Regions from separate parts of the Clostridiisalibacter paucivorans DSM 22131 genome, predicted to be linked through region 1. Evidence: riboswitches for the same ligand, from Rfam matches in the RefSeq annotation. Region 1 holds a riboswitch; the other holds the start of a gene.
The links. A riboswitch is a leader RNA that binds a small molecule or an ion and turns the genes downstream of it on or off. The one in region 1 is predicted to bind lysine.
Positions count from the first base shown of each region.

Region 2: linked by a shared signal. The riboswitch ahead of Q326_RS0106855 (Na+/H+ antiporter NhaC family protein) and the one ahead of Q326_RS0115720 (aspartate kinase) in region 1 are both predicted to bind lysine.

Region 1 is NZ_KK211077.1:20,786-36,886, forward strand. It holds gene Q326_RS0115645 (YncE family protein) at 1-253, shown strand, start outside; gene Q326_RS0115650 (DUF4364 family protein) at 243-773, opposite strand; gene Q326_RS0115655 (alpha/beta-type small acid-soluble spore protein) at 897-1,100, opposite strand; gene Q326_RS17710 (polysaccharide deacetylase family protein) at 1,313-2,416, shown strand; gene pdaB (polysaccharide deacetylase family sporulation protein PdaB) at 2,537-3,307, shown strand; gene Q326_RS17715 (Mur ligase family protein) at 3,409-4,863, shown strand; gene Q326_RS0115675 (single-stranded DNA-binding protein) at 5,170-5,835, shown strand; gene Q326_RS19150 (hypothetical protein) at 5,932-6,063, shown strand; gene Q326_RS18615 (hypothetical protein) at 6,136-6,303, opposite strand; gene hpt (hypoxanthine phosphoribosyltransferase) at 6,624-7,145, shown strand; gene Q326_RS0115695 (aspartate aminotransferase family protein) at 7,203-8,408, opposite strand; gene dapD (2,3,4,5-tetrahydropyridine-2,6-dicarboxylate N-acetyltransferase) at 8,414-9,151, opposite strand; gene dapB (4-hydroxy-tetrahydrodipicolinate reductase) at 9,168-9,923, opposite strand; gene dapA (4-hydroxy-tetrahydrodipicolinate synthase) at 9,928-10,815, opposite strand; gene Q326_RS0115715 (aspartate-semialdehyde dehydrogenase) at 10,899-11,900, opposite strand; gene Q326_RS0115720 (aspartate kinase) at 11,966-13,171, opposite strand; lysine riboswitch at 13,303-13,491, opposite strand; gene Q326_RS17720 (type II CAAX endopeptidase family protein) at 13,727-14,671, shown strand; gene Q326_RS18365 (alpha/beta-type small acid-soluble spore protein) at 15,058-15,231, shown strand; gene Q326_RS0115735 (NAD-dependent protein deacylase) at 15,335-16,063, shown strand; gene Q326_RS0115740 (class I SAM-dependent DNA methyltransferase) at 16,073-16,101, shown strand, end outside.
Region 2 is NZ_JHVL01000014.1:33,678-49,778, reverse strand. It holds gene Q326_RS0106855 (Na+/H+ antiporter NhaC family protein) at 1-1,610, opposite strand, end outside; lysine riboswitch at 1,799-1,977, opposite strand; gene Q326_RS17920 (methyl-accepting chemotaxis protein) at 2,065-3,798, opposite strand; gene Q326_RS0106845 (flavin reductase family protein) at 4,026-4,526, opposite strand; gene Q326_RS16900 (hypothetical protein) at 4,571-5,050, opposite strand; gene Q326_RS0106835 (hypothetical protein) at 5,085-5,429, opposite strand; gene pdxA (4-hydroxythreonine-4-phosphate dehydrogenase PdxA) at 5,634-6,632, opposite strand; gene Q326_RS0106825 (four-carbon acid sugar kinase family protein) at 6,639-7,919, opposite strand; gene Q326_RS0106820 (2-keto-3-deoxygluconate permease) at 7,935-8,885, opposite strand; gene Q326_RS0106815 (UxaA family hydrolase) at 8,987-10,144, opposite strand; gene Q326_RS0106810 (UxaA family hydrolase) at 10,159-10,452, opposite strand; gene Q326_RS0106805 (sigma-54-dependent Fis family transcriptional regulator) at 10,661-12,556, opposite strand; gene Q326_RS0106800 (LysE family translocator) at 12,625-13,242, opposite strand; gene Q326_RS0106795 (D-alanyl-D-alanine carboxypeptidase family protein) at 13,403-14,662, shown strand; gene Q326_RS0106790 (chemotaxis protein CheX) at 14,670-15,131, opposite strand; gene Q326_RS0106785 (bacteriohemerythrin) at 15,128-15,547, opposite strand; gene Q326_RS0106780 (ABC transporter permease) at 15,724-16,101, opposite strand, start outside.

The DNA.
Region 1 (16,101 bases):
AATATTTACCACTGATTTAGGAGACGGATACCTATATAAAATCAATCTTAGTAATAATGATACTGTAGATAAATATTATATAGGTGGAATGCCAAATAATATGATTTGGGATGAAGAAAATATATTATTTATAACAGATATTAAAAAAAATCAATTAATATTTTTTAATTATAAAACAAATGAGATAGAAGAAATAATAAAAACAGGGAAAGAACCTTCAGATATTATATTTTATAGAGTTACTATTCCTTAATGAGCATATCAAATATTTCTTTATAAATATACTGGGGATTTTCTTTCCAGTTTTTACATATAAGCTTTGCTTGTTTATTTGATACCACATTTAAAGATAGGCTAAATAATGTGATATTATTTTCTATGACTTTAAGATTAACTATATATTCAGAATCGTTTTTTTTATAATAATTACCCTTTATTTGGGTTTCTTTTATTTTTTCTATCTTTCTTTCTTTGTGTTTTTTGTCTATATTCGATTTGATACTAGCAGGTACTCTATCCAAGAAATAGTACAAGGTTTTTTTTCCTAAATCAGATAATTTGTAGTTTTCATTATCATCAACAGTAACTACATGTATAAAATTAGCATTAATTAATTCACTTAAATATTGTTGAACTAAAAAGTAATTAATATTACTATTTTCCAATATAAACTGAGTAAGTTCGGTATTGGTTATGGGAGGGTCTAATTTATCCAATATGTATAATAATATTAATTTATTTTGTGCTAATTCCTTTGGATTTTCAGTAAACATAAAAACTCACCTTCTTGAAAATTCTATTTTTATTATATATATAATTTTACTGTAAAAAGTATACATATAAAATTATAACATAAAAAAGAGAGAGTGGACATCCACTCTCTCTTTTTTATAAAGTTATTTACCAGCCATTTGTCTTTGAGCTGATTCAACTAACCTTTTAGTTATATATCCGCCAACATAACCATTTTGTCTTGAAGTAAGGGTACCTTTATCTATATTGTCATAATTAGAAAGGCCCAGTTCATTGGCAATTTCTGTTTTCATTTGGTTCAATGCTTGGCGAGCTTCTGGAACAACTATTTTATTAGTTCTTGCCATAATTAACCCTCCTATATTTTTTATACAACTTATTTAGTTGTAATATTAATTTAACCACATAAATATTAGTTTATGCTGGTAATAAAAAGGGCATAAAATATATAGTGGAATCATTACATATACTTTATAAATTAGGTATAATTTTATATTTTTTATAGATTTAAAATTATATATAATGTATTATAGGTATAGAATAGAAAGGGGAGTAATTTATGAAGAAAATATTTACAGCAATATTGTCTCTATTTATTGTATTAGGATTATTTGTAGGATGTGGTAACCAGAATACTGACACGACAGATGATTTAAAAGAGAAAGATCAGAATGAAGTGGAAGTAGTAAAAGAATTAGAGGAGGAAGAGATAGAAGAAGTTGAAGAAGAATCTAATCTCGAAGAAGATATAGATTTATCATTGAAGCCCAATGAAGCAGGAGAAATAATGGTTCTTATGTATCATGGAATAGGAGAAGAGGAATCAGAATGGGTAAGAAGTGTAGAAAATTTCAAAAAAGATTTACAGGTATTATATGATAAGGGATATAGACCTATAAGTTTACAGGATTTTGTAAACAACAATATAGATGTAGAGGCAGGGTTTACTCCTGTTGTAATTACATTTGATGATGGAAACAAAAATAACTTTAATATAATAGAAAAAGATGGTGAAAAAATTGTAGATCCAAACAGTGCAGTGAGAATAATGGAGGAATTTCATGAAAAACATCCTGATTTTCCATTAAAGGCAACATTCTTTATTTTTGGAACTAATCCATTCAGGCAAAAAGAATTGGTAGAATATAAGCTTAAATATTTAGTAGACAAGGGATTTGATATAGGAAATCATACAATGGCACATAATGATATGTCTTCTAAGGCCAATCAAGACCCTGATAAAATACAAGAATATATAGCTAAAGAAGTGGAATTTATAAATACCATACTGCCAGAATATGATGTAAATACCTATGCATTATGCAATGGAGGAAGGCCAAAGGATGAGCTGGAGAAGTATTTGGAACAAGGTGAATATAATGATGTAGAATACAAAAATATTGCTATATTAAATGTAGGGGCAAGGCCATCGGTATCTCCTATAGATAGAGATTTTAATCCATTGTCTATAAAAAGAGTAAGAGCCAGTGAGACAAATGTGGGTAATCTAGGGATGTATAGCTATATAGAAGGATTTGATAAAAATCCTGAAAAGAAATTTATTAGTGATGGAGATCCAGAAGTAGTTACTGTACCAAAGAAGTTTGAAGAAAAGGTAGACAAAGATAAAGTGGAAGATAAATATTTATATATATATGAATAAGTTATAGGAGTTATGAAATGATTCATTTCATAACTCCTATTTTTAATTATAAGAGTAATAAAAGACGATTATAAAGAATAAATTATATTAATATGGAGTAATAGTTGGGAGGTATAAAAATTGAGGATATTAATGTTTAAAAGATCTCTTATGAGGAAATTTTTAGTGGTTTTAGTTATAGTATCTATTTCTATAGTATGGCAAAAGACATCATTCATAAATAATATAGTTACTGTATTCAATCAAAGTAGAGAATTGCCGGTATATTGTGTAGATACTGATGAAAAAAAGATTGCAATAAGTTTTGATGCAGCTTGGGGAGATCAGTATACTGAAAAGATATTGGACATATTAGATGAGTACAATGTAAAAACAACCTTTTTTTTAGTAGAGTTTTGGGCAGACAAGTATCCAGAAATGGTCAAGAAGATCCATGTAAGGGGACATGAGATAGGGAATCACTCATCAAATCACCCCCATATGTCTAAATTATCAGAGGAACAAATAATAAAAGAGATAAAAGGTACTGAAAAAAAAGTAGAGAGTATAATAGGAGAAAAAACAGTTTTGTTTAGACCGCCTTTTGGAGATTATAATGATAGATTGATAAAGACATGTAGAGATATGGGATACCATGTAATACAATGGGATGTAGATTCATTAGATTGGAAAGAGATGGGCGTAAAACCTGTAGTAGATAGGGTTACAAGGAATGTAAAAAAGGGCTCTATAGTATTATTTCACAACAATGCAAAATATGTCCCTGAATATTTACCCATAGTATTAGAAAAATTAACCAATGAAGGATATAGTATAGTGCCAGTATCTCAGCTCATATATAAACAAGATTATTATATAGATAGCAGTGGACAACAAAAAAAGGCACAGTAAAACAAAGAGGTTTAATCCTCTTTTTTTTACATAAAAAATCGATATAAAACAAAACATAGTCATATGAAAGAGATTTAATATAAAACAAAAGGAGAGCCATTATGAAAGTACAGAACATAAAAATACAAGGAGTTACTGGGGACTCAAGAAAGGTTAAAGATGGCTATGCATTTGTTGCTATAAAAGGTCATAAACTAGATGGGAATGATTTTATACACGAGGCCATAGACAATGGTGCAGTAGTAGTATATACAGAAAAAGATATTAGTAGTCAATTAGCTAATAAATACAATGCGTGTAAGTTTATAAAGACCGAGAATGCTAGAAAAAAGTTGGCTGAATTATTAAATGAGTACTATGGTTTTCCATCAAAAGACATATTTTTAATAGGTGTAACAGGAACTAATGGAAAAACTACTACTACAAATATGATATACCATATCCTGGAATATAATGGATTTAAACCGGGACTAATAGGAACTACAGGAATAAAATATTTGAATATAAGGAAAATCACTTCTCTTACCACGCCAGGAGTAGAAGAGATATATGAATTATTAAATGAATTTAATTTATTTGGTATAAAACATGTGATTATAGAGGTATCATCTCATGGGCTTAAAGATTATAGAACCTATGGATTAGAATTTGATGTGGCTATTCATACAAATATAGATGAAGACCATATGGATTTTCATCAGGACTTTGAAGAGTATATAGAGTGTAAAAGACGACTTTTTCAGTGGTTACCATGTGACAAGATGGCAATTTTGAATTGTGATGATCATAATTTTATAAGATTAATTGAAGGAATGAATAACTTAAATATTTTTACATATGGACTAAATAAAAAGGCTACAGTTACTGCTTCAAGTCTAGTAATTGATGGAGGCATAGAATATAATATCTGTATTCAAAGGGGAATTAATACAGTAAACGGATTAGAATTGGAACCTCAAGAATATCCTATAAAAATGAAATTGTTAGGGAAACACAATGTCTATAATTCTTTGGCAGCTATATCGACAGCATTATATCTAGGAATCTCTATTGAAAAAATAGGTAGTTCATTATTGAGTTTTAAAGGAATAAAGAGAAGGCTAGAATTTTTTTGCAAAAAAAGATTTTTAGCTATAGATGATTTTTGCCATAATCCACTGGGGTACGAAAGTTTATTTGAGACAATACAAAATATAAATTGCAAAGAAATAATAATGATAAATGCCATTAGAGGAAATAGGGGCATTGATATAAACAAAAAAAATGCTGAAACTATAGCATGGTGGGCATCTATATTAAAAAATATAAAAATAATATTGACCCTCAGTAAAGATAATGTTAGCGATAAAGATATAGTGAATAAATTAGAATTGGAATCTTATACTGCGACATTTAATAGAGAAAATATAAGCTATGAAATATATGAAAACTTAGAAGATGCTATAAAGTCGGTTTTAGAATATATTTCTGAAGATGATTTACTACTGTTGACGGGATCGCAAGGGATGGATAAAGGACAAGAAATATTTTTTAAGTATAATCACAATTCTTTTTAATTAAAAAGAATTGTGATTATTAGATTAATGAGTCTGTATTTTTTAGAATTTATAGAAAATTTAAAATTTATTGAAGGGTTTTTATTTTTTTTGTTTAATTTCTAATATAGAAAATATTTTATTCATAAATTTTGAAATTGATGCTTAAATGATCCTTAATAAAAACCTTTGATAGATTGGGAGGTGAAAAAATATTATATCCTTAAGATAAAAAATCACAATTGTATTCATAATAAGGACTATTATTGAATAGATATAATTGTAGATTAAATAAAGCACATAAGAATAGAAAGGAAGTGGGTCTTTATGGTAGAAGAGGACTTGATGAGCACTAACTCTGTAAAACTAGTGGGAAAGATTGTTAGTGACTTGAAATTCAGTCATGAAATGTATGGTGAGGGATTCTATAACTTTACGCTAAAAGTGCCAAGATTAAGCCAGTATTCCGATGTTTTACCTGTTACTGTATCGGAAAGACTATTGGTAGATTTAAATTTAGATAGGGAATCTTATATTGTTATAGAAGGTCAATTGAGGTCTTATAATCGATATATTAAAGGGAATAATAAATTAATATTGACTATATTTGCAAGGGATATAGATATTCCTGATGCAGATGAACTAGATGATATAATAAAAAAACCCAATGAAATCTATTTAGATGGATTTATATGTAAAGAACCTGTATATAGGACTACACCATTTGGCAGAGAAATTACTGATCTCCTTATAGCAGTTAATAGACCCTATAATAAGTCAGATTATATTCCAGCTATAGCATGGGGAAGAAATGCAAAGTTTTGCGACAAATTAATAATTGGAGATCACATAAAACTTTGGGGTAGAATACAAAGTAGAGGATATCAAAAAAAACTATCTGATGGTTCTGTAATAAATAAAACAGCATATGAGGTATCTATATCTAAATTAGAATATATTAAAGATGACAATAATAGGGTAGAAGAAGAATAAGTATAAAAAAACAGGGTTATAAAATATATAGCCTTGTTTTTTTTATATATATAGTTATATCATATATGTAAGAATAAATATAAGAGGAGTGATATTATGTATTATGATGTATTTCTTATAGTTATTATACTAATAATACTTATAAGTGTTCAGTATACATTGAATAAAATATTAGTAGAGTTGAAGAAAATTAGAGGATTATTGTCTAATATAAAATATAAAGAATAGATTATAAGCTAAAGGGAAAATTTAATAAAAATACGGCAAGACTATTGCCGCTTTTTCAATATATAAAAGTAATTAACAACTCTTTTTTTGGATATCATCTAAGAATTTTTTCTTGAGTTTTGTGTGTTTAATGTAATCTTCTTCAGTTATAATTCCTTGGGATTTTAGTTTATCGAGACACTTAATAATTTCTATACATAAAACTTTTAGATCATCTGAATAAAAACTTGAGTTCTTCATATTTCAATCCTCCAATAACTAAATTCTGTTAAACACATTTAAATATAATATATAGATATTATATTATACAAATTTTATAATATGACAAAAATATGAAACAAATATATCTTAAAAATGATAATATATTCTATATTAGACAGAAAAGTAAAAAACTCCTTCAATAAATTTGAAAAAATTCAAAAAATATTAGAAATATTATGTTTTCTTTATAAAAAATCATTTTTATAAAGAAATATGTAATGATATTGACATTAATATAATTATAAAATAAAATATTTGACAAACAATATTGTTATATAATTTGTGAGGGGCTGAAATAGATGAATAAAAAGAAAAGTGTAGTTATATCTAAAGAAGAGATTAGGGAAAAGACGGTGGAAATAGGCAAAAAAATAACTAAAGAGTATAAAGATAAAGAATTATTAGTAGTTTCCCTTTTAAAGGGCAGTTTCATATTTACTGCAGATTTAGTTAGGGAGATAGATTTACCAATTAAGATTGAGTTTATGACCACATCCAGTTATGGTAGTGGAGAAACTACTTCTGGCAGTGTACAAATAGTAAGTGATATAAAGGCTGATATAAAGGGAATGGATGTGTTAGTAGTAGATGATATAATGGATTCAGGGCTCACTATGAATGTAATAATAGAACATCTTAAGAGTTTAAATCCCAATTCAGTAAAATCTTGTGTGTTATTAGACAAGCCTGACAGGAGAAAAGTAGACATAACACCAGATTATTGTGGTTTTAGTATTTCCGATGTATTTATAGTGGGATATGGTCTTAATTATGGAGATTATTATAGAAACGTACCTTACATATTTACCTTTGATGATTAATGGCATAATTTAAAGAGAAGACATATGTCTTCTCTTTAATTATTGTAAAATTTACAACTAATAGCTATCGATTGCTTTACCATTTATTTGCAAAAGAATATCTTCGAATATATTCAAGAATTTATCAATATCTGTGTTGGAAATATTTAATGGAGGTAAAAGTCTTATAACAGTATTATTTGTGACATTTAATAGTAACTGTTTTTTAAAAGCCAAATCCTTTATTTGATGACTGAAGTCACTTACATCTATACCTATCATAAGACCTCTACCCCTAATATCTTTAATAATATTAGGGAATTTATTTTGTATTTTTTTAATTTCATTGATTATATAATCTGATTTTTCTTTTATTTCAGCTTTAAAGTCTTCTTCTAGTACTTTATTAACTAGATATTCTCCTGCAGCACAACATACTGGATTGCCTCCAAAGGTTGAACCATGATCTCCTGTAGTAAGGACATTTTCTATGCTTTGGTCTATTAATAAAGCACCTAAAGGTAATCCACCACCTATGGATTTTGCCAATGTTGTCATATGAGGTTTCAATCCAAATTTATCTGAAGCCAAAAAGTCACCTGTCCTACCGATACCAGTTTGAATTTCATCTACAACTATTAGAAAGTTATATCTTTTAGAAAGCTCTTGTAACTTTGAGATAAAATTACTGGAAACCTCCCTTATGCCACCTTCTCCTTGTATTATTTCTAAAAATACAGCACATACAGTATTGTCAACTTTATTTTCAAAGTCCTCTATATCATTAAATTTAAAATAATCTACATTGGGAAGTAGAGGAGAAAAGGCATCTTGATATTTATGTTGTCCTGTTATGGACAAACCTCCCATGGTTCTACCATGAAAGGAATTAATAGCCGATAATATTTTAGTCTTATTGTTATTATAAGATTTCCCAAATTTACGGGCACATTTTATAGCAGCCTCTATAGATTCAGCACCAGAATTAGTAAAAAACACCTTAGAAGCAAAAGTGTTTTCTACTAACATCTTGGCAAGGTTTATAACTGGTGGACTGACAAAATAGTTAGATAGATGGGTATATTTTTTTGACTGCTCAATAATCTTATCAACTATACCTTGTTGGCTATGACCTAAATTAGTAACAGATATACCGCTGAACATATCCAAGTATTTATTTCCATTTGTATCGTATATATAAGAACCCTTGCAGTAGTCTATTTCCAAAGGGATTCTATTATATACATTGAGTATATAGCGTTGGTCTTTTTCTAATAAAGACATTTATATCAGCCCCTTAGTTCGTCTAGAATCTTTACTTTATCAGTAGTTTTGGCATCTTTTTCCTTTAAGATTCTGGCAGGAGTGCCTCCTACTACTGAATTAGGAGGTACATCTTTAGTGACAATGGAACCAGCAGCTACTACAGCATCTTTTCCAACCTTTACGCCTTCTAAGATGACAGCATTGGCTCCTATAACTACATTGTCTTCTATTATAACTGGTGTTTTACTTGGTGGCTCTAAAACCCCTGCTATAACTGCACCAGCACCTACATGAACATTTTTTCCTATAATACCTCTAGCTCCAACAACTACATTCATATCAATCATTGTATTTTCACCGATTTCAGCACCTATATTTATTACTGCTCCCATCATTATAACAGCATTTTTCCCTATATTCGCCTTATCTCTGATTATAGCTCCAGGCTCTATTCTTGCAGGTATTTCTTTATAGTCTAACAATGGTATTGCAGAATTTCTTCTATCCCATTCTAAATGATAATTTTCAATATTGTCTTTGTACTGTTCTAATATTTTTTTTATATCTTGGAATTCTCCAATAATAATTTTAAAAGAATTATCTCCAAAGGATTTAAGATTACTATCTAGTTGAAGTGATTGAAGTTTTCCTTGTACCAATAGCTTTACTGGGGTAGATTTTTTAGCATCTTTGATAAACTTAGCGATTTCATATGCTGATTCAAGGCTGGCATCATTGTGTTTTTTTGTAGATTTAGTCATTAGTTTCATTCCTTTCTTAATTTAATAAATCATCCATGGTATAATATCCATATTCTTTATTTTGTATATATCTTGCTGCTTTTATAGCACCCATAGCAAAAACTTTTTTTGAGGAAGCTGTATGTTTTAGTTCGATAACTTCATCATTTCCAGCAAATAATATTGTATGCTCTCCAGCTATGGTACCACCTCTTATTGCATGTATTCCAATCTCATTTGATTGTCTTTTATCAGTTTTGGTATGTCTCCCAAAGATAAATGTCTTAGAATTATCTAATTCTTGGTTTATTTCATTGGCAATCATATATGCAGTTCCACTGGGGGCATCTATTTTTTTATTATGATGTTTTTCAATAATTTCAATATCAAAATCATCTTTTAATATTAATCCTGCTTTTTTTGCCAGATTTATTAAAACGTTTATACCTAAAGACATATTGGATGAATAGAAAATAGGTATTTTTTCAGATGCCTTTTTTATATCTTTTAGATTTTTGTCCGATAGTCCTGTAGTAGCTATTACTAAAGGTATGTTATTTTCGGTACCATATGCTAATAGATCATCTATATATACAGGATGGGAAAAATCTATTATTATATCAACAGTTTCTTTGCATTGAGAAATTTTTTCATAGACTGGATATGGATTATCATATAAATTAGGATATCGATCAATTCCTGCTAAAACCTCTATATCATCAAGATTTGATATTTCCTTTGACAAAACTTGCCCCATGGCCCCATTACATCCGTTTATTAGTACATTTAACATACTCTCACCCCTTTATCTTAAGTCCATAATCAGTGATTTCTTTAATCAATAATTGCTTGTTAGATTCTTCCATTTCAGTTAGAGGTAATCTTAATTTACCCACATTCATACCCAATAAATTCATAGCAGTTTTTATTGGAATAGGATTGGTTTCTATAAACAAAGCATCTATTAATCCTTTCATTTTAAGTTGTATTTTTCTACTTTCTTCAATATTACCATCTAAATATTCCTGTACCATCATATGGGTGTCCCTTGGTAATATATTTGCTACTACAGATATAACTCCTTTACCTCCTAAAGATAGTAGAGGTACTACCATATCATCATTTCCCGAATACATATAAAAATCTTCAGGACATAATCTAGCTATCTCTGCAACTTGACTTATATTTCCACTGGCTTCTTTTACTGCACAAATATTTTTGTGTTTTGAAAGCTCTAATAGAGTTTTTGGAAGTACATTTACTCCTGTCCTACCAGGGACATTATATACTATTATAGGTATAGATACTTTATCGGCTATAGCATTATAATGTTCCACAAGGCCTTTTTGAGTAGTTTTATTATAATAGGGAGTAACAACGAGAAGTCCATCTACTCCAACACTTTCTGCATATTTACTCATTTCTATGGCATGAGCAGTATTATTACTGCCAGTACCAGCTATTACAGGTATTTGACCTTTAACTGTATTTACTGCAAATTTAATAGCAGCCTTATGTTCCTCAACTGTCATAGTAGAGGCTTCTCCTGTTGTACCACATATGATTATAGCATTAGTTTTTTCTTTGATGTGCCATTGGATTAATTCCTCAAGTCTATCAAAGTCTATAGCTTTCTCAGTATAGGGTGTAACTATAGCTACACCTGATCCTTGAAATAAAGACATAAAAAAACCCTCCCATGTATTTTATTAATAAGGAAATCATATAATTTCCTTAATGTAATATATGTTATGCAAATAATTTAATATTAGTTAAAATATTTTTCTAATAATAATTGGGCTATTTGAACAGTATTTGTGGCGGCACCTTTTCTAATATTATCAGCTACAGACCATAGATTTAATCCATTATCTAAGCTGAAGTCCCTTCTGATTCTCCCAACAAATACTTCATTTTTTCCTTCACAATTAAGTGCTAAAGGATATACATCATTTTTAACATCGTCTTGAACGATAACCCCAGGACTGTTTTCAAGTAAGCTCATAACATCTTTTAAGTCAAATTCTTTTTCTAATTCTATATTAATTGAGACGCTGTGTCCATATCTTACAGGGACTCTCACAGTAGTAGCAGTAATTTTTAGATTATTATCGTTTAGTATTTTTGTAGTTTCATCGATCATCTTCATTTCTTCCTTTGTATACCCATTGTCCATGAATACATCTATATGGGGCAGACAATTATAAGCTATCGGATGAGGATATTTCTTTAATTCATCTACTCCATTTACACCATTTTCTAAATCCTTTATACCTCCAACGCCAGAGCCTGAAACGGCTTGATAAGTTGAGTATATAATTCTCTTTATACCATATTTTTCGTGGAGAGGTTTTAATGGAACCACACATTGTATAGTCGAGCAATTTGGGTTTGCAATGATACCATTATGTTTTTCTATATCTTCTGGATTGACTTCTGGTACTACTAATGGAACATCTTTATCCATTCTCCAAGCACTACTATTGTCTACAACAATAACAGATTTACTTTTAGCTATTGGTGCATATTTTTTACTAATATTTCCACCAGCTGAAAATAACGCTATGTCTATATCTTTGTCAAAGGAATTTTCGGTTAATTCCTCTACAATATATTCTTTTCCTCTAAAGCTAATCTTTTTACCTTTAGATTTTGCTGATGCCAAAAGATAAAGGTTGTTGATTGGAAAATCTTTCTCTTCTAATACTTCTAAAAAGGTTCTTCCAACCATACCAGTAGCACCAACTATGGCTAAATTTACACTCTTCATCATCAACACTCCTTTTACATTTATATAGTCTCTAGTAGATTATAACATAATTATTTGGTCAAATATCAAAGATTAAATGCATTAGCAATAGATACTATTGCTTTATCTTTATCTATTGTATTAATAGTATATGAAATTCTAATCTCAGATGTAGTTACTTGTTTAAAAGCTATATCATTATCTGCAAATATTTTAAACATTTTAGCAGCTACTCCTGATTGATTTCTCATACCTAAACCAATTACAGATATTTTTGTTATATCTTCATCTAACTGTATTGTTATATCAGGAAGAGATTCTTTTAATTGGCTAAGGATTTTTCTAATGACGCAGATATCTGATTTTGGTGCTGTAAAAGATATATTTACATGATTATTAGCTGGAGCAGTTTGACTTATCATATCAATATTTATATCTTTGTCAGATAGAAATTGAAAAATATTAGATACATTTTTAGTATTATAGGGAACTTGGTTGATAGTTACCATTAGGTCTTCATCGCTGGTAGTAAGACCTGTAATTATTTTTTCTTCCATATTGGCATCAAACTCCTTTATATATGTTCCCTTATATTGCCCAGTATTTAGTGCAACATATATGGGAACATTGTATTTTTGACCAATTTCTACAGCTCTAGGTTCCATTACAGTAGCACCTAAACTAGCCATTTCAAGCATTTCTTCATAGCTTATGTATTCTAGTTTAGTTGCAGTAGGGTATATTTTGGGATCTATGGAATATATACCATCTACATCTGTATATATTTCACAATTACAATTGAGTTTTGAGGCCAATGCAACAGCGGTAGTATCAGAGCCTCCTCTTCCCAAAGTTGTAATGTCACCTCTTTCATTTACACCTTGAAATCCTGTAACTACAACTACCTTTCCATCTTCAAGATAAGATTTAACTTTTTCTATTTTTATATCTTTAATTTTATTTTTAGTGTGTATACCTTTGGTGTGTATACCTGCTTGAAATCCTGTTAGAGATATTGAATCTTGACCTAATTTTTTTAAAGCGATGGACAAAAGAGCAGAAGATATCTGTTCTCCTGTTGACATTAACATGTCTAATTCTCTTCCACAAGGATTATCACAAATACTATTGGCCATAGATATTAAATTATTAGTGGTTTTACCCATGGCAGACACTACGATAACCATGCTATAACCATCGAGTTTTCTTTGATGAATTTTATTAGCTATAGCCTGGATTTTAGATATGTCTTCAAGGGAAGAACCTCCATATTTTTGAATTACAATATCCATAATTTTCACCTACTTTTATTATATTTATATAAAACAAAAAGCAGTCATGAGCAAAAGGTCATGACTGCTTAAATTCAAATGAAATCCAAATAAGATATCATTAATAAACAGATAAATCAATCTTTTGCCCAGCATAATACAGCTCTCAATTGGAAGACTGGGCAGTCAACCAACGGCAGTACTACACCTATTGGATGTAGTCCCAACAGATATCTTTAGGGGAAGATATCTGTTTCGGCAAAAGCACCTTTCATATAAACTTATAGTTCCCTAAGCAGAAGTTTATACTACTGATTACAAATGCATCCTCTATATTACACTTCGATTCTAATATTTATTTTAACAGATTGTAACATATAAAACTCATTGTGTCAAAGATATTTAATAAATTTTTTTATTTCATTTTTTTGAAATTTTACCTACAATAATTTTACTCTAAGCAATAAAAAAACATATAAATTGAAATCTTGGAAATATAAGTGGACAGATTATTGTTTTAATTATAGATAAAATGGTATACTATTTAGAGTAATTATATCTAAGGAGTGGATATCAATGGATCGTAAGAAAATAGTACCATCTATTTTTGAAGCAAATATTTTTTACCTTATAATAGCCCTATTATTATTGACATTGGGAGCAATGGCCCAACAAAGAGAATTTTATACTGGTATATTAATAACAGAGTATATTATTATACTTCTTCCCACTGTACTATATTTAAAGATAAAAGGTTATTCATTAAAAAAGGTATTGAGATTAAATAAATTGAATTTGAAGCAAATAATATTAATTCCTTTATTAGTGATATTTTCTTATCCAATAGGGGCATTTTTAAATATTTTAATGGCAATTATACTTAGTAGATTTGGGCAAATATTGCCCCCACCTTTACCTGTGCCTAGTACAAATATAGAAGTATTATTGGGAGTGTTTGTGGTTGCCATTACACCAGGCATATGTGAAGAAGTAATGTTTAGGGGATTAATAATGAGGTCATATGAAAGGAAAGGAACTATAAAAGCCATTTTGATCTCTGGATTTTTATTTGGTATATTTCATTTCAATATACAAAATTTGATGGGGCCAATGTTTTTGGGAATATTATTTGGGTTTATTGTCCATAAAACGAATTCTCTATATGCAGTTATAATTGCCCATCTATCTAATAATTTGTTTGCATGGATATTAAGTTATTTATTTGGAAGCTCTCAAATACAACAAGAGGCAAACAGTGAGGCAGCAAATATGATACCTTATACTTTACAGTTAATGATAGGGGCGTCTTTTTTCTTATTTATAGCTATTATAGCAGGGATGATTGCAAGATATATTTATAAGAAACTACCTGCAGGACAACAGGATTATTTTGGTGAAGAAATTAGACATTTAACAGAAGAGGGAAACACTGTGTTCAATATAATACCTATAGTTGTAGTAATGGGTATATTTATATATAAGGTAGTTGAATATATAAGATATATTTCTTCAATTAGTTGATAAATTATTTTAACAATAATTTTATAAAACATATATTTTAAATACATACAAAAAATATCAAAAGGACCATCCTGGGGGAAGGAGGTCCTTTTAATATTTAAATTATAAAATTTAAAGGGGGAGTGGGAAAGTAGCATTTTTCCGACAGAAAATAGTTTAACATTTTAGGTATTAAAAATCAAGGATTAATTTCAAAAAAAACATTATAGAATTGTAACAATTTAAAGGTTTCTTCTTACTTTTATTAAGAAAATGTTTTCCTAACTTTGAAAAGTTTATTTTTTACTTTTAAAATATGTCAATGGGCTCATATATAGGGATTATAGAATAATTATTTCTATTAAGAAACATAATAGATAAAAAGATAATTATGAGGAGGAGTATATATGCCTAAAAAAGATGTAGGTTCAATGAAGTATGAAATAGCTAAAGAATTAGGATTGATGGATAAAATAAAAGAGGTGGGGTGGGGAGGATTAACGGCTAAGGAAACAGGAAAGATAGGTGGAAAGATAACTGTTAAGAAGAGAGAGGCACGTAAAAAAAAGAAAGATTGTTAAATTATTATATTATAGATAAAATTATATAGGGATATTGATTGGCTTTTTAAAAAAATTGATATGATATAATAATCATATAATACTATAATTGGGGGATGATTTTGTGGATAGGATAAAAATACTTAGAGAATTTGTAAATAGTAGTGATAATATAGTGTTTTTAGGAGGTGCAGGTGTTTCCACAGAGAGCAATATACCAGACTTTAGATCTAGTAATGGAATATATAGTACTGAGAGCAAATACGGATATTCTCCAGAGGTTATGCTTAGTCATAGCTTTTTTGTAAATCACACAGAAGAATTCTTTGATTTTTATAGAAACACAATGATATATAAAGATGCTAAACCCAATCTTGCCCATACTGCCCTTGCAGAATTGGAAGATATGGGAAAACTTAAAGCAATAGTAACTCAAAATATAGATGGATTACATCAATTGGCGGGATCTAAAAATGTGATAGAACTTCATGGCTCTGTATATAGAAACTATTGTCAAGACTGTAGAAAATTTTTTGACTTAGATTATGTATTAAATAGTAAAAGTATGATACCAAAATGTGATCAATGTGGAGGAATAGTAAAGCCTGATGTAGTACTATATGAGGAGCCACTTAAAAGTGATGATATAACGATGGCAATGGAGGCTATAACTAACTGTGATATGTTAATCGTTGGAGGAACTTCATTGGTAGTATATCCTGCAGCTAATCTTGTAAGATATTATGAAGGAGATAAACTGGTACTTATTAATAAAGACAGTACTAATTATGATAGATATGCTAAATTAGTTATAAACGATAGCATAGGAAAGACATTGAATAATATTTTTTAGGGGGTAACTATGCTTCAATATAAAGAATTTGCTTCAAT
Region 2 (16,101 bases), on a different contig from region 1:
AGTCCAACTGGTATATATCCAAATACTATTGATATAGTAGCAACAGTTATGGCATAAAACAACTGAGTCTTAATATGATCTATATGGTCACAGGCAGCTCCCATAGATGACAATATAGTTGTATCTGAAATGGGTGAACAGTGATCTCCAAATATTGCACCAGTTAAAACTGCCCCTGCATTCATAATAATATAACTTTGCTCTGGCACTATGGCAAAGGCTAAAGGTATAGTAATAGGCATTAATATTCCCATGGTTCCATAGGATGTACCTGTAGCGAAGGATATTATAGATCCCAAGACAAATATAATCGATGGAAGCAAAAATGCTGGTATCGTATCTGACAATATAGATACCATAAATTTAGCAGTACCCAATTCTTTAATTACTCCAGATATTGACCATGCCAATAATAATATTACACCTGTAATCACTAAAGATTTCATACCATTTATCCAAGTATCGATTCCATCTCCTATAGAAAATAATTTTTGTTTAACTCCCATTATTAATGCCACTATACTGGCCAATAGTGCTGCCTGAAATAATACTACACTAGCATCAGATGCACCAAATGTTTCCCTTATTGCCTCAATAGATAGTGGTGCATTATTAATTATTTCCATCATCTCAGGGTTGTCTGATAACGCAGTATATCCATTATAATAAAATCCTAAGAATGCTGATATTATCAGTATTCCTATGGGAATAATTGCATTCCAAACACTAAGCTTAATCCCTTCTATAGGTTCTATCCCTGTTGTTTCCTTAGAAACCATAGGATTAGAACCCTCCCTAAGAACTTCTCCAGTAGTCCTCGCTCTTTTTTCTACCTTGTACATAGGCCCAAACTCTTTTAATAATACTGCTGTAGTAACTATAAATACTAATATCAAAATATTATAAAATCTAAAGGGTATAGTTGACATAAATACACCATAGGGATTTACACTTTGACCTATTGAATCATACGCATCCTTTATTAGGCCTATTTCATATCCTACCCATGTAGATATAAGGGCAATCCCTGCAATAGGTGCTGCTGTAGCATCAATTATAAACGCCAGTTTTTCCCTTGAAATTTTAAGTTTATCAGTCACAGGTCTCATTATTGGCCCAACTATTAGAGAATTAGCATAATCATCAAAGAATACAAATAACCCTAAAACCCATGTAATAAGTTGTGCACTAGTGGGAGACTTTGCCTTTTTTGATAGAGATTCTGCAACTGCTTTAGCTCCTCCCATCTTAGTAACCAATCCTATTAGTCCTCCTATAGTAAGACATTGAAGAATTATTCCAGCATTCCATTTGTCTGCTAATGAGTTTAATACTTGGTCAATTATGCTTAGTCCTCCATAAAAAACAGCTCCAAATACTCCATGATCATTTAGCCCCAATAAAAATGTGCCTGAAAATACACCAATAAATAAAGATAATACCACATTTTTAGTTGCAAAAGCCAATATAATTGCCACCAATGGTGGAAGCAATGTAAGAAAACCAAACTTTTCTGCATTGGCCTGAGCAACCTCTGGGTCAACGGCAAATACAGTTCCTGTAATAAACATACATATTATGATAGTTATCACAGTAATACTTTTTTTCATCTTTTTTCCTCCTCTTTTTCTATTTACTATATCCTATTCATTTTTTTGTAGAAGCATTCTGTGATAGATTCCTTTATAGTTTTAAAAATAAAAAAATCCTTAAGCAATAGCTTAAGGATTTGAATTTAATATCATCGCTACTAAACCTCCTTATGCAAGGAAGTATAGAAACAACTCTTCTTCTCCTATCAAACTATAGCGCTCCACAAAATGAATGTTTGTGACAGTCTTGGATATATTCTATACAAGACCAATATACAGTATTAAAGCAATTAACTGTATATTTCGGCAATATCTCCTTTCCAACAGCTTCAACGTAGCTTAACTCCACTGCTGTACTATTAAATAATGCACCTCTAAGTTCTAAAAGATAAATAGAAATATTTAATTTTTAATTCTGTTATATAGGATAATACTTATATATATATTTGTCAAGAAATAGTTACAATAATACTTAAATTCTAAATTTACTAATCAAGTTTTGTAATGCCTGAGCAAGTCTTGCTAACCCTTCACTGGCATTTGTGATTTCTTCTATTGATGCTGATTGTTCCTCCATAGAGGCAGAAACCTCTTCTGTTCCAGCTGCATTTTGTTGAGCTAATGCCGATAATGCATCTATAGTATCATTTACTTCATTTTTCTTCTGCTCCATTATATGCCCTGAATCATTTAATCCCTGTATAATTTTGTGGGTATTTTCTATTGCCTTGATAATCTCTAGATATTTTTCTTCAGTAATTTTCATATTTTTCACTTGTTCTTCTAATATAGCCCCCACACCATCCATAGTTTTTACTGCTATATCAGAGTTATCTTGTAGTGCATTGACCATGTCATCAATAATTTTGGTTGATTGAGTTGATTGTTCTGCAAGCTTTCTAATTTCATCTGCTACCACTGCAAACCCTTTTCCATATTCACCAGCTCTAGCTGCTTCAATTGCTGCATTTAAAGCTAATAAATTAATTTGCTCTGTTATTTCACTTATTAGATTACTTGCTTGATCTATCTTTGTAGAACTCTCATTAGTCTTGATAATGCTATTATATACATCATCAGCCGCTCTACTACTTTCCTTAGTTTTTGAAGATAAATTATTCATCACACCTAGACCATCTTTAGCCAATTCTTCTACTTTTTTCGATGCCATTGTCAACTCCTTTAATTTATGTTGATCCTTTTCAATTAGTTCACTTAACTCTATTAATTTTTCAGCTCCTTCTGCAGTATTCTGTGCTTGGTTTGTTGCTCCCTCTGCTATCTCAGATATAGTTTTAGCAACTTCTTCAGCTGCTATAGAAGACTGTTGAGTAGTAGCAGTTAATTCTTCAGATGATGATGTTACTTGTTCCGATGTATCTCCTACTTTCTTAATCATATTTCGTAAATTATCTTCAATAGACTTTATCGACCTTGCCAATGCCCCTATTTCATCTTTTTTATTAGTAAATTTATTTGGTATATCTTTTGTAAGATCAAAATTTGCTATTGTATCTATATGTGAAACTGCCATTTTAGTGGGATCAGTAATATGTTTACCAGCCAAAAACGCTATTAATATAGAAAAAATAATCACAATAAAAGTTATTAGTAAAAAATAATTCCTTATATCATCTAAATTATGTTGAATTAGAGCTTCTACCTCTGTCATAGAAATACCAACAAATAAAATACCTATAATTTGGCCTTTCGCATCCTTTATAGGGTCATATGCTGTCAAATAAGATTCCCCTAATATATCTGCCTCCCCTACATATCGTTTGCCTTTTATAATACTATTATATGCCTTGCTGTCCCCTCCTAAAAAAGTACCTACCGCTCTACTTCCATCCTCTTTCTTGATATTCGTAATAACCCTCATAAAGTCATTATTTTCCTTTGCAAATATAGTGGCGACATTTCCCAAATCTTTTAAAATTGTATCGACCAATTCATATCTTTCTTCTATACTGACACCATTTTTATCAACTAATTTTTCATTTTGTAGTTTTAGATATCCAAATTCATTTTTTAAATATTGATTAGCTGAATTAATATCTGCTGAAAGTTTCTCTTTCAATACTTGATATTGAACTTCATTCATACCATTGGAGCTTTTTGCAAAACCTAAATACGCAATCAAACTAGTAGATACTACAACTAAACTGCAAAAAATTAATATTAATTTGCTTTTTATACTTCTCATAATCACTCTCCTTTTTAATATTCATAATATTTACTCTTATTATATTGATATTTATTCATATTTTCAATAAATATTCTATGATTTTCGATGTTTTTCTACAACATTCGACACAAGTAGCATTAAAATAGCCAAATCTTTCTAAAGATTTGGCTATTTTTATCCCTTTGTCATCAGTCTAAATAATGATAATTATTATGTTTTTTCTCATTTTAATATCAATTTTATACTTATCTAAATTTTAAGAATTGTATTTTTGAGTAATCAATATTCCCTTCTGTATCAACTATACCTTTATTGGCATGTACATAATTGATCTTGCCTATAAACATTTCATGAGAACCAGTTTTTATAGAATCTACAACACTACATTCTATATTTACAGGACAATCCAACAATAACGGTGCATTAACTTTAACTCCTTCACCTATATTCATGCCTAGTTTAGCTAGCTTGTCTTCATCTTTTCCACTATGAGTTCCAAGATATTTATATTGTTTTCTAAGAGCTTCAGTCACTAAGTTGACAACAAATACTCCCGTTTCCTTGATTATAGGATATGAATAGCGTGTTGGAACTATACCAACCATTACCATAGGAGGATCAAAACTGCAATTACAAGCATATTCAACAGCTAGAGCATTGTCATTGCCTTCTCTATCTCTACATGATATCAATAAATCTGGTACAGGCCTCAAACATGTTTTGAAATTAGCACTCTTTTTTTTCATTTAAATTCCTCCATTTATTTGAAATTATTTTTAACTTATAAAATTTAATCTTCCTTTACACTACTATCTTCTAATTCCTCTTCTTCATATGCCTCATCTTTATAGCTTTCATTATCCTCTTTCATCTCTTCCTCTTCGTCTGTTTTTTTATCTTCTTGTTTTTTAATAAATATATTTAATATACGAGGTGCTGATTTTACTCCTATTACCATAAAAATTGCTATCACAAGAATCTCTATTGTCGCACTAATATTAATTCCATTCATTATCAATGCAGAACCTAAGTCTGTAAAGACACAAAACCCAAGTGCAGCCCATACTCCTGATTTAGCAAAAATAAATACCATTAATCTTAATAGTGGTATAGATATAACTATGCCCACCAAGACGGTATACAACATAGAAACATTAGTATAACTCTCTATTACATGCATCATCCCAGCCATTCTTGGACAAACAACAAAAAAGGCAAAGGCTAAACTAGATATAATATTTTCCCTTGTAAAACCTAATTTATCTTTCATATGTAATCACCCTCAAAAAAATTTATGTATTTGACTAGCCTATTATTAAGTTTGATATTATAGGTGCTACCTTCACTCCCAATACTACAAATAATGCTATAATAAATGTCTCTATTGCTGCATTGATACTAATTTCCTTCATAATAAATGCAGCAGTAAAATCAGTTAACACACAAAAAATAGCAGCTCCCCATATACCAAAAAGGTTAAAAAACCCCACCATAATCAACAATAGGGGAATAGATATTATAGTACCTGTTATAACTGTCCTTAGTACAGAGCTATTGGAATGCTTATTGATTATATGCATCATTCCAGCCATTCTTGGGCAAGTAATAAATAGACCAAATGCTATTCCTGATATAATTAATTCATGCACTATGATTCACCCCCTAAATATATTTTTCAATAATTTTTATGTAATTGAAAATGAATATCATTTTCTATTTATATTCTATATTATTTTATTGTTAATTTCAACACAAGATGAATTTTTATTAAAAAAAGGAGTTAAATCTCTATAGAGATTTAACTCCTTTTTTTAATAAAAATATCATATTAATTAGTAACCACATACTACCCGCTATTTACCTATCAATCTAGCTGCTAATTGTATAGACTGCGTCATACTACTCTCATCTGCCAATCCTTTCCATGCAACATTAAATGCTGTTCCATGGTCAACTGATGTCCTTATGATGGGTAAACCTACAGTTACATTTACTCCACTATGGAATCCTAATAATTTAAGGGGAATATGACCTTGGTCATGGTACATAACTACTACAATATCAAACTCTTTATCCTTTGCCCTTACAAATACCGTATCTGGAGAAATTGACCCTTGCACATTTATTCCCAAACTTTTGCATTCTTCTATAGCTGGATTTATTGTTGATATTTCTTCATCCCCAAATAATCCACCTTCGCCAGCATGGGGATTGATACCTGCTACTGCTATTTTAGGGTCTTCATACCCCAGTCTTTTCATAGTACTATCTGCAAGTTTTATTACTGATTCAATCCTATCCTTTGACAATCCTTGTATAGCTTCAAGTAATGATACATGGGTAGATACATGGATCACCTTTAAGCTTTCATCATATAAAAACATAGCATAATCTTTTCCATTGCTCAATCTTGCTAGAATTTCTGTATGACCAGGATAATTATGTCCTGCCAAATGCATTGCTTCTTTGTTTAAAGGTGCTGTAGAAATGGCATCTATTTCATCATCCAATGTCAACTTTACTGCCCTTTCTACATACTCATACGCTGCATTCCCTGCCATCTTTTGTATCTCTCCTGGTAATAATTCATCTATCTTTATATTATCAATATTTAACACATTCAAGATATTATCACTAAAATCACATTCATCGGTATCATGGACTTCATTTAGTATTATATCTTCAATCCCTATAATATCCTTTACCTTTTTCATTACATCCATATTACCTATAACTAAAATATTATAATTTTGTTGCCTAATGGTATTTTTAAAACTCTTTAATATAATTTCTGGTCCAATTCCTGCAGGGTCTCCCATAGTTACACCTATCAATGGTACATTCCTTTTCATCAACTATCATCCTTTCTTCAAAAACTCTATGACCTTGATCATCGTATCTTCTTTTCCAAATCCCCCTGCTTTGGTTACAATAGGTATTTCTCCAAATTTTTCACTTATGAAATATCCATAGGGTATAGCTGGCAATATTTCATCCTCTATTATTATTCCTGAAACCTCCATAAATTTAGCTGTCTTTATAGCTATATCTCCCCCGGTTAACATCAGACCCTTTATATTTTGTTTATTACATATCTCCCTAGTTAATAATCCAAAAAACTGGGCAATATTATCACTTACATTGTTGCTGGCAAGGCCTTTTTCTCTACCTATATCTCTAGCATATTTAACTTGCTGTCTATCCTTTGCACTTCTTATTACTATATCTCTATCTTCCTTTACACATCTATTTACTAATTCTAAAATCCTTTTCTTTTCTTCCTCTGGATTCAAAAACATTCTCTTTATATCTATATCTATAATCTCTATATTGGCATAGGAAGATAGGTAATTTACTTGATTTCTTGTATTATCACTTACACTACCTGCTATTATAACCACAGTCCCTTCTCTATTCTCATTTCTATCTATTAAGTTTAAGGCCTCTGGTAAATATTCAGCCAGTCCTGCCGAACCCGACATTATTATCTTTTTATCTAAAAGGGCAATGGTATCTGCTATATCTTTAAGGTTAGATTTATTATTAGCATCTATTACAATGATTTCATACCCTTGATTATTTAGTTTAATGATCTTATTTTTCAATATTTCTGTTCCTTTAATTACATCTTGCAAACCTATTATTCCCACTTTTTTATCTGTCTGCAATGTAATTATTTCTGGCACAAAGGAATTTTTAACAGGTGTAATGGGGTCTTGAGCTATCTCCGTTTGCTCAAGGGGAATATTGTCTACAAAATGTATGCCTCCTACTGTAGTACGGCCATTCTCTGGTAATGCTGGCACTATTATTGCTAGATTACTATTAAAACCTTCCATAGCAGCCTCTATTTCAGAGCCTATATTTCCTCTTAATGTAGAGTCTATTTTTTTATATATATAATTAACTCCTTCAGTTTCTGCTATATTTGCTACTTCTTTAACCTTATCATATGCTATTTCTTTCTTATCAAATCTACTCTCTGTATCTATTACAATAGTATCTAAATTATTTATAGCCTCTTTTATACCAGAAAAGTCTGTAACTACTCCTGTTTTCAAACCTTTTTTACTAAATTGTACACCGGTATCATTGGAGCCTGTCAAATCGTCTGCAATAATGATAAATTTATTAGTCACAATATCCTCTCCTATTTAATCAGCATTTTCTTTTTTGTTAAGTCTTTTATTTCTTTTTGCAATGTATGTTGTAAGGATTGGTGCCAACAGTGCAGTTGTTATTGTAGATGCAGCCACTTGTGGAGTAGCTACAGCAGCTATAGATTTAAGTGCTGGATCTGCCATTGCCACTGCTGCTGGTGTCGCTACTGCATTTCCTGCTGTACTGGAAGCTGCCGCTCCTCCTACACCTGAACCACCTGTAGCTTTATCAGCCAATATGTTAAATGTTCCTCCTATCAATGTAGTTATAATACCTAACAATATACCTGGTAATCCTGCTTTTATAAGCATTTGGAAATTGATTCCTGCACCTAGTGCAAATGCAAAAAACGGTATCAATATAGGACCACCTTTAGTCAAAAAGTCTCTCATCTTTGCATCTAAATTCCCTAAAATCATACCCACAATTATAGGTAAAATAACTGCTATTAATGCTTTAAAGGGTATACTGGCAATTCCAGCTGTTCCCAATGCTATCATAGTTAAAAAAGGACCATCATTTACAGATATTATTGCTATAGCCCCTACATCAGTTTCATCCCCAAATTCTCCTGTAAGCGCTGCATAAAGACCTCCATTAGTATTGGTCATAGCTGATATTATAGCAAGAGAAGAAAGTCCAAATAATCCATTTTGTCCAAAAAATTTAGCTACTATTAGTCCTATTACAACTCCTATTATAAACTTACTTAAAGTAATAGCTGCACCTTTCTTAATGGCCTTTGGTGCTGCCTTAAAACTTATACCTGCACCCATACATACTAAAAACACACCTATCAAGGCACCAGCTCCATTAGCTATAGCTGTAGTAAATCCTCCTATTTCTAATAATTGTGGAAAAAAAGTATTAATAATTGCTCCTATAACTAGAGGTACAACCATCATTCCTCCTGGTATTTTCTCTATATTCTCTTTGATTTTCAACTTTATTCCTCCTCAATAAATTATAAAATTTATTCTATTTTCGTAATTCCAAATATTATGTAAAATACATGTCCATGTACTTTACATAATATTGCCTTTATCTAAAATGTGGGGGCTATTTTATATATGCCGAATTCCCTATGTTTAAGGGCCTCTGCCTTAGTTATTTTACCATTACATACTTTAACCATCTCTTCAAATATCTCTTTTCCTAAATCCTCTATTGATACTTGTTCATCAATTATTTTTCCAGCATTTATATCCATATTGTCTATCATATTATTATAGGTATTACTATTACCGGTTATTTTTATAACTGGCGCTATTGGCGATCCCGTAGGTGTGCCCCTCCCTGTAGTAAATATAATTATCTGGGCACCTCCAGCTAACATGCCAGTAATAGATTCTATATCCTGACCAGGAGTATCCATTACATAGAATCCCTTTCCTTTAGGACATTCTGCATACTCTAATACTCCTTGTATAGGTGCAGAGCCTGCCTTATATATACATCCTAAAGATTTTTCTTCTATAGTTATCACACCACCTTCTATATTTCCTGGTGTAGGTTGACTGCCCCTTATATCTACGCCTAAACTCATAGCCCTTTTTTCAGTTCTGTCCACTATTTCTATCAATTTTTCAGCTACTTCTCTATTTACAGCCCTCTTGGCCAATATATGTTCTGCCCCTATCAATTCAGTAGTCTCTGAGAGCATTGCAGTACCACCTTTTTTTATAAGGATATCTGAGCTTACACCTACTGCTGGATTGGCAGCTATACCCGAGGTAGTATCAGTTCCTCCACATTCTATGCCTAAAACTATTTCATCCATATCTACTTCTTCTCTAGGAATATTTGCCACACTTTGTACCATATCTCTAGCTATCCTTGTTCCCTTCTCTATAGTCTTTAATGTGCCTCCACACTGTTGAATAGTAATGGTCTCTACTGTTTTTCCTGTTTTCCTTATTTCATCGGCTACATAGGTAGGTTCTGCACCCTCACATCCTAGACCTACTACCAATACTTTAGCCACATTGGGATTGCTTCCAAGCCCTATTAAAGTCCTTACAGTCTGGTCATGGTCCGCTCCTACTTGACAGCAACCATGCTGATGGGGCAACGCTATACTTCCTTCTACATTTCTACTGATTCTTACTGCTGTTTCACTGGAACATACAGATGTTGGAAGTATTACTACATGATTCCTTATGCCTATTTTTCCATTTTCTCTTCTATAGCCCATTATTTTCATACCAATACCTCCTCCTATTTTGTTAAATCTCCTCTTCCTCTTTTGCTTTCAACATTATGAATGTGTACATAATCCCCTCTATTAATATCTTGAGTTGCCATTCCTATTACTTCTCCATATTTTATGACATCATCGCCCTTTTTTATATCTTTTAGAGACATCTTATGTCCAAAGGGTATATCTTGGTTTGATACTATTTCCACAATATCATCTTCTAGGTTCATGGAAACCTTTTCTTTTTTCACGATATTAGAAATAGCTGTAGCAACATTGTCTTTAGAATTTGCAATTATAGCCTTTAATCCCATTGTCTTTCCTCCTTTATTTTTAAATTTTCTGTCTACTTTAATAAAGAAGCAAGATTTATGCCATTTAATTAGTTTTAAGCAAAATTCTTTACAAACGACTAATTTTCAAAGTCTATATATTATAATCTTCTCATAGCCATATTGAATATAAAAAACTCTATAAAAAAAAGATGTATATTGCATCAGTCACGATGCAATATACATCTTTTCAGTTTTTTAGTTTTCTATTTATAGTTCCCCTATCTATGCCTAATCTCATAGCAGCTTTTGTCTTATTGTAATTTTCCTCTTTTAACACCTTTATTAATATCCTTTTTTCTATATCCTTTAAAGTTCCTTGTAGCAATACATCTTGATGTTCTATATTATCACCTTCACTACACAATTCTCTTATGATTATATCCAAATCTTCTTTTTTAGCTATATTAGTATCACTTATTACAGATATCTTTTCTATGACATTCTGCAACTCCCTTATATTACCTGGCCAATCATATTGTTGAAAAAATTCTAACATATCATTGTCTATCTCTTTAACTTTAGTTCCATATTTTTTACTAAATTTATTTAAAAATAAATCTACTAATATCTTGATATCTTCTTTTCTATCTTTTAACTGTGGTATTTTTAAATTCAATACATTTAATCTATAGTATAAATCTTCTCTAAAATTACCATTTATAACTTCTTCTTTCAAATCTTTATTTGTTGCAGTTATAATACGTACATTTATTGGAATCAACTTATCATCGCCTATACGCATAACCTCACGTTCTTGGATAACTCTAAGAATTCTGGCCTGAAGCATAGCATCCATCTCACCTATTTCATCTAAAAATATTGTTCCATTATGGGCTATCTCAAATAGACCTTGCTTTCCACCTCTTCTTGCTCCTGTAAATGCACCTTCCACATATCCAAATAATTCACTTTCCAATAAATTGCTAGGTAATGCTGCGCAGTTAATAGCAACAAATGGGCCTTTTTTTCTATTGCTATAATTATGTATGGATTGTGCAAAAAGCTCCTTACCTGTACCACTTTTTCCAAGTATCAATACTGTAGAGTCTATTTTCGCATATTTTTTTGCCAATTTTATGATACGCTTTATTTCTTGACTTACACCTAATATATCCTGAAAGGTATGCCTTGCTATAAGTCCCCTCTTAAATATTTCCTTTCTTATCTTCTGTTCTAATTCTTGTATTTTAGTTATATCTTGAAATGTCGTTACGGCTCCCCTTACCTCATTTTTTATAATTATTGGCACCCTATTTACTGCTATATTCATATTATCATTTATCTTTTGAATTCGACCCAATTCCATTTCTCCTGATTTTAGCACTTCTGGTAATCTAGTATTTGGTATTATATCTTTGACTGGTTTTCCTATAACTTCTTTATAAGGCTTGTTAAATATCTTCTCTGCTGCTGTATTATAAACATTTACTACTCCTTTACTATCTACAGACATAATCCCTTCATGAGAAAAATCCAAGATAGCTTTCAGCCTTTTACTTTTCTCTCTTTCTCTCATGGAGATTTCATGTATCTTTATTGCCTCTTCTATGGCATTGATAACTGCTTCCTTTCCAGACATTATAAATCTATGTTCCAACCCCTTACTTTTGGCTGCCATAACAGATATAGTATCACCTACTACAACCTCCACCCCTAAATTTATAGCATCATTAACTTTATCTATAGCTTCAGATTCCTTATCTATCTTAAACCAACATATATCAAGTCCTAATATTTCCCCTATACTTCTAGCACCTGTTATCACATTGCTATATCCAATAACTGCTATTTTCTTATGGGTACCTATATATTTCTTTAATGCCCTCAGCAAATCATATCCTGTAACTTTGATTTCTACAACTGGTATGTCTACTTTATTCTTAATAAGAGTAGCTGTTCCTCCTCTAGTAATTATAATCTCTATACCCTCTTTTTTAGCTTCTACAGCTTTAATTACACCAGTACTCAAATCTCCCACAACTGTATCAATGGTCTCCTTATATAGTCCCTTGTTTTTTATCACACTATCAGATATATCCTTCAACTTCCTATGCGGTGCTATCAAACGAATATATTGATTCATATATACACCCCTATTTATAATGATACCTCATATGTTTATTGTATTTAGTATATGCAAAATCATATAACTTAAAATCTCATTATACCTTTAAGTAAATTCATAATGCCAAAAATACTTATTATAGTACCTATTATCTTATCTATAAAAGAGAGACTACATTCTTTATAATTTTTTTTAGACTCTTTAACTAAATTAGAAGTGAAAAACCACAATATAGAGGAACCTAAAAAAATCGAAATTACCAATACTATATTTTGCTTAAAATTGTCTACATTTACATCTATACCTATCTTAGTAAAAATAGCCAAAAAAATAAAAAAAGTCATGGGATTGGACAAACCCATTAAAAATGTAGAAAAGGCTGGATGTATAATATCTTCTTTTGTCTCTGTATTTACTTTTTTATTGCATACAGCCTTCATAATAATACTTATTCCAATGATTAAAAATAAAATTCCTGTTATTTCATTAATAATATATCTATTTCTTTCTAAAAAATCATCAATAAATCCCATTCCCAAAATTGCAATGGATGAATAAACTAGATCTGATACTGCTGCACCAACACCTGAAAGAAAACCTATCTTCCACCCTCTATTTAATGTCCTTTGAATAGATAAAAGCCCTATAGGACCTACAGGCAATGAAACAAATATTCCAATAAGAATTCCTTTTAATACCACCATAGCTCCCCCTAGTACAATATATTTATGCAATAAATCATTATAAAAATTGACTACCATATTAGTTATATCATCTATATATACATAAGTAAATAGGCTAAATAGTATTTAGTATAATTCATTCTATATCAATGCATAATAAAAAGTAATGGAGGTGAAAAAAATGAATATATTTATAAATCATAAAATAATTAAAGTTGAAGATGAATACATAGTTGAACTATATCTACAAAGACAATACGATGAGACCTCAATGGAATTTTTGTCAAACAAACAGGAAAAAGTTAAAGACTTTAAAAAAGAAATTAAAAATTATATAGAATACAAAATTCCAAATTTAAGAATAAAAACAATCAATATTATGCTTGGTTCTTTACTAATTGCATCCATTCCTTTCAGTTCTATCAATGTTGAAGCCAGTACACATAGTAATCCTATCCCTACTGAAGCTACAAATAATTATGCAGTAAAGTCAGGAGATAGCTTATTTAAAATTGCTAAAAAATTTGGCATAACAGTTAAGCATTTAAAAGATTTTAACCATTTAAAAACTAACTTAATCTATCCCAATCAAATTATATATATACCTACTAAAGAGATAATAAAAATAATAAACAGTTTGCCTGATAACATTATTCATATTGGACATCAAGGAAATGAGATAAAAAATATACAGAGAGCACTAAATAAAATCGGTTATCACTTGGCAGTAGACGGGATATATGGACCTAATACTAAATCAGCTATGCTCAGATTTCAAAATCAATACAAGAATTTAGCTGATGATGGGATATATGGTCCTAATACTAAAAATTATTTAGAGCAAGAACTACTTAATAATAATATTAAATCAAATCTCAGTGATATCTTAGTTTTAGTAAATAAAAATAATTCCATTTCATCAGATTATATACCAAAAAATCTTGTTATACCAAATGTTTCTTTTCCATTTAAAGAATATAACCCAAAAAAACTAATGAGAAAAGACGCTGCATTGGCCCTAGAAAGGCTGTTTGTACAAGGAAAAAGAGAAAATATTGACTTATATGCAGTATCTGGCTACAGATCCTACGACAGACAAAATACAATATTCAATTCCAATGTTAATAAACATGGACTTGAAACTGCAAATCAATTTAGTGCCAAACCTGGACAGAGTGAACATCAAACTGGACTAGCTATGGATATAACTAGTCGTTCAGTAAATTTCAGTTTGACACAAAATTTTGGAAAAACCAAAGAAGGGAAATGGATTAAAAAAAATGCCCATAAATTTGGTTTTATAATCAGATACCCTCAAGGTAAAGAATCCATTACAGGATATCAATATGAACCGTGGCATCTTAGATATGTAGGAAATGAAACTGCTAAAGATATAACTGCTAAAAATATTACCTTAGAAGAATACTTAGGTAGAAAATAATAACATGCTAATTTTCTTTTAAATATATATTAATATCAAATTCTCCAATAGGGGTCTTTAAAGGTAAAAATAATGCCCTCTCATTGGCCATAGAATATGATTTATACTCTCCTATAAAAATTTGTGGTGGTACTATATCACATATATAGTCATTATTATTTAATATAGTCAGTGCATTCCCACCGATTATATTGGCTACTTCTCCCAATGCTGAGGATACAAAATTATCAATTTTTTTAATTGGCATTCCAGACATAATCTTTACCATTTCTAAAGTCATCTCTTTAGGAAAACTAAATAGAATTGTACCTTTAAGATCTCCTGTAACTCCTAAAATTACATTGGCATCTTTACTACTTACCATGCCTTCTACTACTTTTAAATCTCCTCTTTCAGTATCTATATCAAGCATTAGATTAAATACATCCTTAGTTGCTTTATAAAAGGAGTTTACATACTCTGATTTCATAGAATTTCTCCTCCTTTATTCTTTACATAATCCCCTATTTTTTGGTCGGTTTGTGCTACATGCATAATTAACCAGGTCATCAGTTTAGCACTAAATTCCTGTATCTTCTCCTCTGTAAAACCTTCCTCTTCAAATAGTTTAACATAATTATTTACTACTCCCTTAAACTCTTCATGAATCTGCTTATGTTTTTGGGTATCTGGATAATCAATCTTTCTTTGATATGCCTCCTCTTGATCAAAATGGATTACTACATACTTTTGCATAAAATCCATGGTCTCTTTTACCTTATTTAATTTTTTTTCCCAACTATCTTCATTTTCAACAGTCCTAATAAATTCAGATACACGGTTAAAAAGCTCTTGATGCTGCTGGTCTATTAAATCTATACCAACTTTATATTTATCTTTCCACATCACAATAAACCCCACCTTTTTTTAATCTTATCAATAATATAGGTATCAAACTTTAATTTTTAAAATATTAATAAATGTAGAAATTAAAAACCTATAATGTCTTTAAATACTTTTTATCTTTTACCCAAATATATATATTCTAAACAAGACATACAATAATTCTAAATCTATGTTTATCAATTGACAACTTTTTTCATATACCTTTTATTCCATATATATATAGTAAATATAACAATGCCTATAGATAAAACAGTATAAAAAATTCTATTTCTAATAATCTGTGGCTGCCATTTGATATAATCCTCATAATATCCCAATACATTAAACCTAATCATGAATTTTGATAATCCATAGTCTCCCTTAAGAGGAAGTACTGAAACCCCATATAAAATTCCCTGTATAATTATAGTCAATATGGGTCTATTTAAAACAATTGACAATAGCATACCTATCGCAATAGTAAACATTACCGTGGGCAATACCCAAATAAATATATATTTATAAAAAGCAAATAAATCCACAGTATAATTGAAATTTGAAGATATAAGGTAAAA